2 regions of the Thioalkalivibrio sp. ALR17-21 genome follow, and region 2 is predicted to be linked to the other one. Evidence: riboswitches for the same ligand, from Rfam matches in the RefSeq annotation. Region 2 holds a riboswitch; the other holds the start of a gene.
The links. Region 2 has a riboswitch for cobalamin ahead of G020_RS0106470 (TonB-dependent receptor domain-containing protein). Riboswitches for the same ligand answer to the same signal wherever they lie in the genome.
Positions count from the first base shown of each region.

Region 1: it holds a riboswitch for cobalamin, as region 2 does, so the genes downstream of both, G020_RS0111670 (TonB-dependent siderophore receptor) here and G020_RS0106470 (TonB-dependent receptor domain-containing protein) in region 2, are expected to answer to the same signal.

Region 1 covers NZ_ATUL01000024.1:9,876-14,440, forward strand. The annotation lists gene G020_RS0111660 (heme-binding protein) at 1-287, opposite strand, end outside; gene G020_RS0111665 (hypothetical protein) at 422-913, opposite strand; cobalamin riboswitch at 1,413-1,667, shown strand; gene G020_RS0111670 (TonB-dependent siderophore receptor) at 1,805-3,943, shown strand; gene G020_RS0111675 (rhodanese-like domain-containing protein) at 4,039-4,410, opposite strand; gene G020_RS0111680 (MFS transporter) at 4,509-4,565, shown strand, end outside.
Region 2 covers NZ_ATUL01000009.1:14,011-18,575, forward strand. The annotation lists gene G020_RS0106465 (hypothetical protein) at 87-1,985, shown strand; cobalamin riboswitch at 2,040-2,292, shown strand; gene G020_RS0106470 (TonB-dependent receptor domain-containing protein) at 2,445-4,319, shown strand; gene G020_RS0106475 (cob(I)yrinic acid a,c-diamide adenosyltransferase) at 4,324-4,565, shown strand, end outside.

The DNA.
Region 1 (4,565 bases), on a different contig from region 2:
CGGAAGCTGACCGCCGTCCAGGCCTTGCTCTGTGCAGTGCCGACGGTGTGCGGACCGGCGAACCGATCCCGCTTGAGAGCCTGGGTCGTCCCGAAGCGGTCGACCACCGCTGCGGTTACCTGTGCGTTGCGATCACGACAGGCATCCACCGCGGCCTCGACGGCCTTGGTCGCGATTTCGGGTGTCAGGCTGGGTGTGTTGAACGTGGCCGAATCGGCGTGAAGGGGTGCGGCGGCCAGAGTCATCAGGCCGCCGGCCAACAGTGCTGAACGCATGGATGGGGACATATCAACCTCCAGGGTTGTGTGGACTCCACCCATTCTTGTAGGCCCCGTACGGGGATTTGGCAAGCTCCGTTTCGGGACGCCCGCCACGTTCCGGTCCGGCTCAAGGTTTCCACAACCGGCGCGGCCGACCGCCATCAGGCCACCCGGCCGACCCGCTCGGACACCGCATCATCGGCCATCACCGGCGGGTACTGGCGAGCGAGCTCGCGCGCCGCCAGCACGAAGGTGTTCACCTGCGTGGCGTGCTCGCGCAGCTTGTGCGCCAGATCCGGGTCCTCGCTGACCTCGTCCACCACCACGCCGTCCGGGCGCTCTTCCACGTGCACTTCGATGCGCCCGCGCTGCTCGAAAAGGGTGCGATACAGCGGATCACGATCGCGCAGGTGGGCGCTCTCGCGCAGCCGCCGATGCAGTTCCGGCACGTGCACCCGCAGCAGCGCGGCGAGTTCCGGATCCGTTGCCGTCGTCACCGTCCGGGTACCACCCTCGATGAACTCCAGCTCCCTGCGGATTGCTTCGTGGGACTCCAGCAGGCGCTGAAAGACCACCTGCTCACGCTCGTGCTGCTTGCGGGCTTCGGCGTCCAGGTGACCGCCGCAATCGATCATTCTCAGGTGCATCGTCATGGTCTGTCGGCCTCTTGCTGATGATCCTGCCCGGAAGAAGCAATCTCCCTGCCAACTCGTATTTCCCGCCATGACGCGGCCACATGCCGATGCCGCCGATCAGCTGACCACTCAAACTGCGAATATTGGCAGTCACTAATAAATGAAAATGCCACCTGTGACACCCGAACGCTCGCAAGTCACTGTCAAAAGGGGAAAATTATCTCCAAAAAATTTTCGAATATGGATTGATTCCAATTTGCGGCCGTGTATAATTCCCATTGTCGAGTCGACGGCAGCTCAGCGTCGGTTCGCCATGCAGGGGCCCCCTGGCCCCTTCTCTCCTCCATCTCTTCTGGATTTTGCCGTCGGCTCTCGGTGCCCCCCGCACCGACCCGGCGGCCCTTTTTTAATCCACCCGAATGGATCCCTTTGCAAACCACATGCCAGGCACTGACCGCGGCCACGACCGTGGGTCACCCGGACACTGTTGGTTTGACACCACACATTAGCCATCACTAATATTCCGTCTCCCCCGGGTGCTTCGTCGCCATCCCGACGACGAGTGAAACGGGAAGTCCGGTGCGTGCCCGGCCTCGACCTGCGCACAAGTCCGGCGCTGCCCCCGCAACGGTAGGCGGGTCACGGCAGACCCTCGCGAACCACTGCGAAGAACGCGTCCGTTCAGGGCGTACTTCGCGGGAAGGTGGTCTGCCCCGGAGCCAACGGCTCCAGCCCGCAAGCCCGGAGACCGGCCCGGAGGACAACGGAGAACCGCGGGGAGCGGTATCACCGGGCGAATCGGCATCGCTGCGCATCGGTTCACGACGCGCCGACGATGGCGCACGCCCGCACCCCCGCGGTCGACACCCACGACCACGGCGCACGGGCGGTGCGCAAAGAGAGTTCGCAATGTTCCCGAAGAAGATGTTTCCCGCGGCCCTGCTAGGCGGTGCCGCGGCCGTGCCCTTGTTGCTGGCGGCACCGCCGGCCACCGGCGAAGAAGACCCCGACGATTCCGCACAGGTGCTGCCCGAGATCAGCGTAACGGCGGCGACCCGCACCGAGCGCCTGGTGGAGAACACGCCCGCCTCCACCGAAGTGATCACCGGCAAGAACATCCGTCGCAGCGGGGCGACCATGCTGGACGAGGCCCTGCAGGCCGGATCCAGCCTGTTTACCGGTGCCGACGGCAACCGGTTCTCGATCCGCGGCGGCGGCCGCGCGGACATCATCTACATGCTGGATGGCCGTCGGGTCAGCGGCACGTCCGGCCGGGGGTTCGAGCTCAACCGCATCCCGGTCAGCCACGTGGAGCGCATCGAGATCGTGAAGGGCCCCGGCAGCGTGGTGTACGGCTCGGATGCGGTGGCCGGCGTGATCAACGTGATCACCCGCCAGCCGGATGCGGGCTTCGAAGGCAGCGTGGAGCTGCAGGGCGGCATGCCCGCCAGCGCCGATGGCGGGGAGCGCATCAACGGTTCGCTGTTTCTGGGCGGCGGCACCCGCGACACCCGGTTCCGGCTGCTGGCGGATGTGCTGGACCGCGAGGCCTATTCCGAAGACGCCACGGCCGACGTGCGCATCCCCGAGCAGGGCGACCGGGTGCGGCCGTCGGAGTCCGGCGCGCTGGAGGATGACCACGCGATCCAGGACCGCTATGCCTTCGACGAGGACCGCCGCGAGAGCGCGCGGGTCTACAACCTGCGCGCCGGCGTCAGCCACTGGTTCACCGACGACTTCAACGTGGAGCTGGAGGCCGGCCTGCTGCGCGAAGAGCGCGAGCGGCGCTTCCTGCACGAGCGCCCGCCGGTGGCCACCGGCTACACGAACAACAATGGCGATCCGGTGCGCGCCCTGCAGTTCCCGGCACAGCGCAGCGAGGACAGCGACCGGCGCGATCTGGCCGTGGCCGCCGAATGGTTCGTGAGCGACACCCTGGAGCTGAATTACCAGGTCTACGAAAGCAAGTTCGAGATGGACCGCTCCAACACCTTCCTCGAGGCCGCGGACTTCGGCTTTGATGCCACCGGGGACAGCGAATTTGGCCCGCGCGAGGTCACCTTCACCGACCGCGTCCACGACTTCGCCGCCACCTGGCGGCCCGACGCCCGCCACACGGTACTGACCGGCTTCGAACACAAGCATCAGACCTACCGCGACCGCGAACCGGCGCACGAGCCGGAAGACGACCAGTGGGTCGGCGGGGTGTTCCTGCAGCACGAATGGGCGATCAGCGACCGCCTGGATCTGGTCTACGGTGCCCGCCACGACGAGACCTCCACCGAGGTCGACAACACCTCGCTGCAGGCCGGTGCGGTCTATCGCCTGGCCCCCGAGGCCCGGCTGCGCGTGCAGTATGCCGAGGGGTTCAAGCTGCCGGAACTGCGTTCGTTCCACGTGGACACCCTGAACCCGCGCGGACAGCGGGTGCTGGGCGCCCATGTCGTCGATCCGGCTGTCGGCAAGACGCGCCATGAACTCGACCCCGAGACCAGCCGCAATGCCGAGCTCGGCATCGCCGGCGACCTGCGCCTGAGCGACACCACCACGGGGCATTACGACGTGGGCCTGTTCTATACCGAGTTCGATGACCGGATCGCGCAGACTCAGGGCGATGGCGACTACCGCACGTTCCGCAACGTGAGCAACGCCCGCGCCCGCGGCGTGGAGACCCGCCTGGGCGCGGACTTCAACTCGCAGGTGGAGCTGCGCCTGGGGGGCACCTGGATGGATGCGATCGATCGGGACAGCGGCGAGACCCTGACCGACACGCCGGAACTCACCATGGTGGCGAGCGCGCTATGGACGCCCACGGAAGAACTGCGCCTGCAGCTGCGCAGCCGCTACGTGGATGAGGTACGCGTGGCCGGGGACGAATGGGATCGCTCGTTCACCCTGACCAGTCTGAACGTGGAGTACGCGCCGGCGGCCTGGGAAGACGTGACCCTGCGCGGCGGGATCGACAACCTGTTCGATGCCGACAATGAAAGTTCGCTGGCAGCGGATCCCGGCCGCTTCCTCCACGCCGGGGTCCGGTACGACTTCTAGGACGTCCGGTCCGGGGACCGGGAGGGCTGCCTTGAAGGGCAGTCCTTCCCCCGGTTTTCATGTCATTTCTGTCACCACATTGCTCATACGGAGGACTACCCCGGGTGCGGACTGGAACCGGACTCCGCGCAGTATTCCTGCCAGGCTGCCGATCCGCCGCGCAGCACGCGGGCGTCGATGTCCATCGCGCGCAGGCTCTCGGCCACCAGATGAGAGCGCCCGCGCCCGCCACAGAACACCACCACGGGCTGCGCCGGATCTTCCAGATGGGACTCGATGCTGGCCTCCAGCTTGGGCCGGGGGATGTTCACGGCCCCCTCAATGGACGCTCCCTGCGCCTCTTCCGGCTGGCGCACGTCCACCAGCAGCAGCGGTTCGCCGGCCTCCCGCCAGCGCGCCAGCTCCGCCGGCTCCACGTGCGGCAGGGTCTGTTCCAGGCGGGTGATGCGTTCTTCGAAACGGCTCATGACGATTCCTCGGATATGGGTGGTTCGAGCTTGCGGGGAGATCGGCGGTGCCTGCAATCTGCAACGATACGCGTGCGCGAAACCTCCGGGATGCACCCATGGCCGACACCTCCGACGTCCGCAGGCCGGGCTTCGTCGCCCACATGGCGACGGTC
Region 2 (4,565 bases):
GTGTGGATTCCCGTCGTCGCTGACGGCGACGCGCGGGGCTTGCGCGCTTTACACTGACCGGGGTTTCCGGTGTTCGGGGAGTAGGGGTGTTCCGCCTTTTTCGTCAACGCAAATCCGAGGCCCCGGGCGCCCCGGAACCGCAGGAGTCGACTCAGGACCAGGTCCTGATCGAGGCTGCGGGACGCAGCCGCATCACCGAGGTGGCGACCAGTGCCCGCAAGGTCCCGTGGTCGCTGAACCTGCTGCAGCTTTTGTGGGCGGCCGGCCCCGTGACCTTCCTCGCGATGCAGGGCGGCTACTTCCTCGGGTTCGGCCATGCGGCTCCCACCCAGAATTTCGTCTTCTTCGCGGTCTATACCCTGCTGTTCGGGGTGATCGGCCTGATCGCCCGCTTCGTCGCCGATGCCACGCGGGGAAGGCGGCAGGAGCGCTCGCAGGTCCAGCTGCGCAACACGATCGATTTGCTGCCGGATCTGCTGTTCGCGACCCGCGACCTGGCCATGGGCGAGATGACGCCGGACATGCGGCGGCGGCAGTCGGCGGCGGTGCTGCTGCACGAGGTCGAGGTATCGCCGGAGGCGGTGGCGGTCGCGGTGCGCGAAATGACCGGTGACCCGACGCTGGCCTCCACCGCCGAGCAGATCGAGATCTACCGGCGCCTGGGGCTGCATGCGCGGGTAGCGGACCTGGTGGAGGCCACCGCCGATGCCCGCATGGCCGCGCTGGAGCGCCTGCATGCGGAGGATTCGGAGCTGGCGGAATTGCTGCGCGACCGGCTGCAGGGGGTTGCGCCCACCCGCGAGGAGGGAGTGCGTCGCATCGACCAGTTCCTCGAGCGCCTGTTCTCGGCGGCGGATGCCGACGATCTGTCCCGCTGCAGCCTGGACGACGTGCAGGCGATCTTCGTGCTCGCCTTCGAGCTGGTCAACGGCCGTCAGATCAAGCGCCTGACCTTCGAATGGTCCGGGTCGTGGCAGTTGGGTCGGGCCCTGGATCGACTGGAATACCAGGGCAATCGCTTCCGCGTGGCTCAGGCCGGGGTCATCAGTCGTCTGCGTTCGCTGGCCATGTTGCTGGCACACAGCGAGACCAGCGGCATCACCCAGCAGCATCTGCGCGAACCGCTGCCGGTGCTGGGCCAGCAGGTGCTGGCAGGCCTGCATGCCATGCTGGCGGCCGAACCGGACGTCCGCACCGCGGACGGCCGTATCCTGGGGGTCGCGATGGCGCAGGTGGACGAGCTGCGCGAGGCGCGCAACCGGTTGATGCAGGCGCAGAGCCGCTATGGCGACGCGGCGGAGCGCTGGGGAGCCCTGCGCCGCCGCGAACGCGACCGCAAGGGGGGGCGGCGCTGGGAAATGCGTTCGGCGCGGCGCATCCGCGTGTCCGAGGAGCTGATCGAGCTGGATGACAACCAGAAGATCAAGCTGGCCGACGGGCTGTGCGAATACCTCGAGGAGCTGCAGATCCGGCGCGAGGGTGATTTCATCTATTTCGGCAAGAAACCGCTCGACAACGAGACCGCCAAGCGCATCGGGATCCAGCTGGCGCTGTTGCTGGACCCGCTGGTGGATCTGACCAACCCGAGTATCCAGCGTGCGATCTATTCCAGTCCGGCGGCCTATCTTGGCGGCCTGTATGTGGGCATGAGTGCCGACGCCAAGGCCGGGCTGGGATCGGCCATGGTGCGCATGGTGCGCCAGGACCTCGGCCGGACGGCCGAGTGGCTGGCCCTGCGCCTGACCCGGGTCTATCACCTCCCGCTGACCGAGGGCCTGCGCGAATTCCTCCAGCGTCAGTACGGGGCCAACCCGGAGCGACTGGCGATGCTGGCGCAGAACACCGGAGATGAATCCCACCATCCCGTGGCCCTGCGGGCCGAGCGCTCGCCCGAGTTCGACGCCATGCTCCAGGACAAGGAATGGGGCCGCCTTCTGCGGCGTGGCGCCCGCTATCGCCAGGCCGAGGAGGCGCGGCAGAACTGAACGCCGCGCGGTCGGCCGGAGAGCACGGGTGGAAAATCAGGGGGGGCTCATGTACCCTGCGCCCCGTTCCTCGGTGCCCTGGCGGTTTCGCCGCCGGGTTAAACGGGAAGTCCGGTGAGCGCTCACGCGCGAGTCCGGCGCTGCCCCCGCAACGGTGATCGAGCGCGGATCCATTCCGGAGTCCTTCGGCAGTGGATCCTCGAGGCTGGCGGCCGAATGCCACTGTGTCATGGACACGGGAAGGCGCCGCCCGCCGGGAATCTCCCGCTCGTCAGCCCGGAGACCGGCCGGGGAATGGTCGTGCGGCACGCGGAGGGCGTGCGAGACGGATGACCGTTCCCGCCACGGGTCCCCGTACCCGTTTCCCGCCGGGAATGCGTTCCTCGTCTTCATCCCTCGCGCCGGCGCGATCCCCGTGAACCAGCGGCGTGCGGGCGGCTCGCCGGGAGATCCGAAGACATGAAACGCAGCATCCTTTCCGCAGCCATCGTTGCAGCCGTGTCCCCGGCCGTGGCCGACGAGGCGCCGGGCACCGACTCCGACTCCGCGACCCTGCAACCCGTTCAGGTCACTGCGACCCGTCTCAGCCAGACCGTGGACGAGGCCCTGGCCTCGGTGACGGTCATCGACCGCGAAGAGATCGAACGCCTGCAGCCGCGCCAGTTCACCGATCTGGTGGAGGGGCGCGCCGGGGTCTCGGTGGCGGGTAATGGCCCGTTCGGCAAGACGTCCAGTGTCTTCCTTCGGGGAACGAACTCTGATCACCACCTGATGCTGATCGATGGCGTGCGCATGGGCTCGGCCACCAGCGGCGGTGCCAGCTGGCAGTTCCTGCCGCCCGAAGAGATCGATCGCGTGGAGATCGTGCGCGGGCCGCGCACCTCCATCTACGGCTCCGATGCCATCGGCGGGGTGACCCAGGTCTTCAGCCGCGCGGGCCGCGAAGGGCCGCCGCGGGTCAATGCCTTCCTTGGCGCCGGCAGCTTCAGCACCTGGGAGGCCGGGCTCGGCGTGGCCGGCGGCACCGGGCGCACCGATTACAGCCTGTCCGTCAGTATGTTCGATACCGAGGGCATCGACGTGCAGGACGACGTGGGTGACGACGATCCGGATGGCTATGACAACACTTCGCTGGCCGGCAAGGTTGCCCACCGCCTCGACAACGGGATCGAACTTTTCGGCAATGTCCTCTATTCCGAAGGCCGCTCGGAATACGATGCAGACGAGTTCGGCACGGGGGTTCCATACGATCAAGCTTATACGGACTTTGTGCACGCCGCTCTCCGGGCCGGCATTCGTGTTCCGCTAACCGACCGCTGGGATACAGAATTCACGCTTGCCCAGTCACGGGATGAAGGTGACCAGGTGACGGAAGGCGGCGTGTCCGGGGGAAGTGTCGATCAATTCGACACTCGGCGGGATCAGCTGACCTGGCGCAACGATGTCCGCCTGGGGGAGCGAACCGACCTGATCGCCGGGGTGGATGCCTACGAGGACCGTGTCGACAGTACCGCCGATTACGACGAAGACTCACGTTATAACGTGGGTGTCTATTCGGTCGTGCGCACCGAACTCGGCAACCACGATCTGGAAGGCTCGCTGCGCTACGACGACAACGAGCAGTTCGGTGACAAAACCACCGGGCAGGTCGCCTGGGGCATGCAGGCCACCGACGCCCTGCGGCTGCGCGCCAGCTACGGCACCGCGTTCAAGGCACCCACCTTCAATGAGCTCTACTTCCCCGGATTCGGCAACCCCGATCTTGAGCCCGAGGAATCCCGTACCGCGGAGCTGGGTGCCCGGTATTCGGCCAGCCTCGCCTACGTGGATGTGGCGGTGTTCGAAACACGCGTGGATGAATTGATCGACAACCGGCTGGTCGGCGGCCAGTTCCTGCCGGTGAATGTGGACGAAGCGCGGATCCGGGGTCTCGAACTGGAAGGCGGGCATGACCTTGGGCCGTGGAATGCCCGGGTCTCCCTGACCCTGCTGGATACGGAAAATCGTGACACCGGCAATGAACTGCGTCGCCGTCCGCCGGCGTCAGCCCGTTTCGACCTGGACCGCCGGATCGGTGATTTCTCCGTGGGCGGTACGCTCCTTGCCCGCAGCCGCAGCTACAACGATGCTGACAATGACGAGCGGCTCTCGGGCTACGGCACCGTGAATCTGCGTGCGGCCTATCGATTTGACCCGGAATGGAGTATCGAGGCTTCGGTGTCGAATCTTTTCGATCGCGACTACGTGGTCGCGCGTGACTCGTCCAACGATGCCGATTACAACAACCCCGGCCGCGCTGCGTTCGTGAAACTGCGTTATCAGCAGCAGAGGTAAGGTCATGGGCAATCGACTGTCGAAGATCGCGACCCGCACGGGTGACGAGGGGCGTACCGGCCTGGGTGACGGCTCGCGCGTGGACAAGGACTCGCATCGCGTCGAGGCTTTTGGTGACGTGGACGAACTGAACAGCGTGATCGGGCGGGTGCTGGTGCACGAGCTGCCCGAGGACGTACGGCGTTCGCTGTCGCTGATCCAGCATGAGCTGTTCGACCTGGGCGCGGAGCTGGCGGTGCCGGGGCA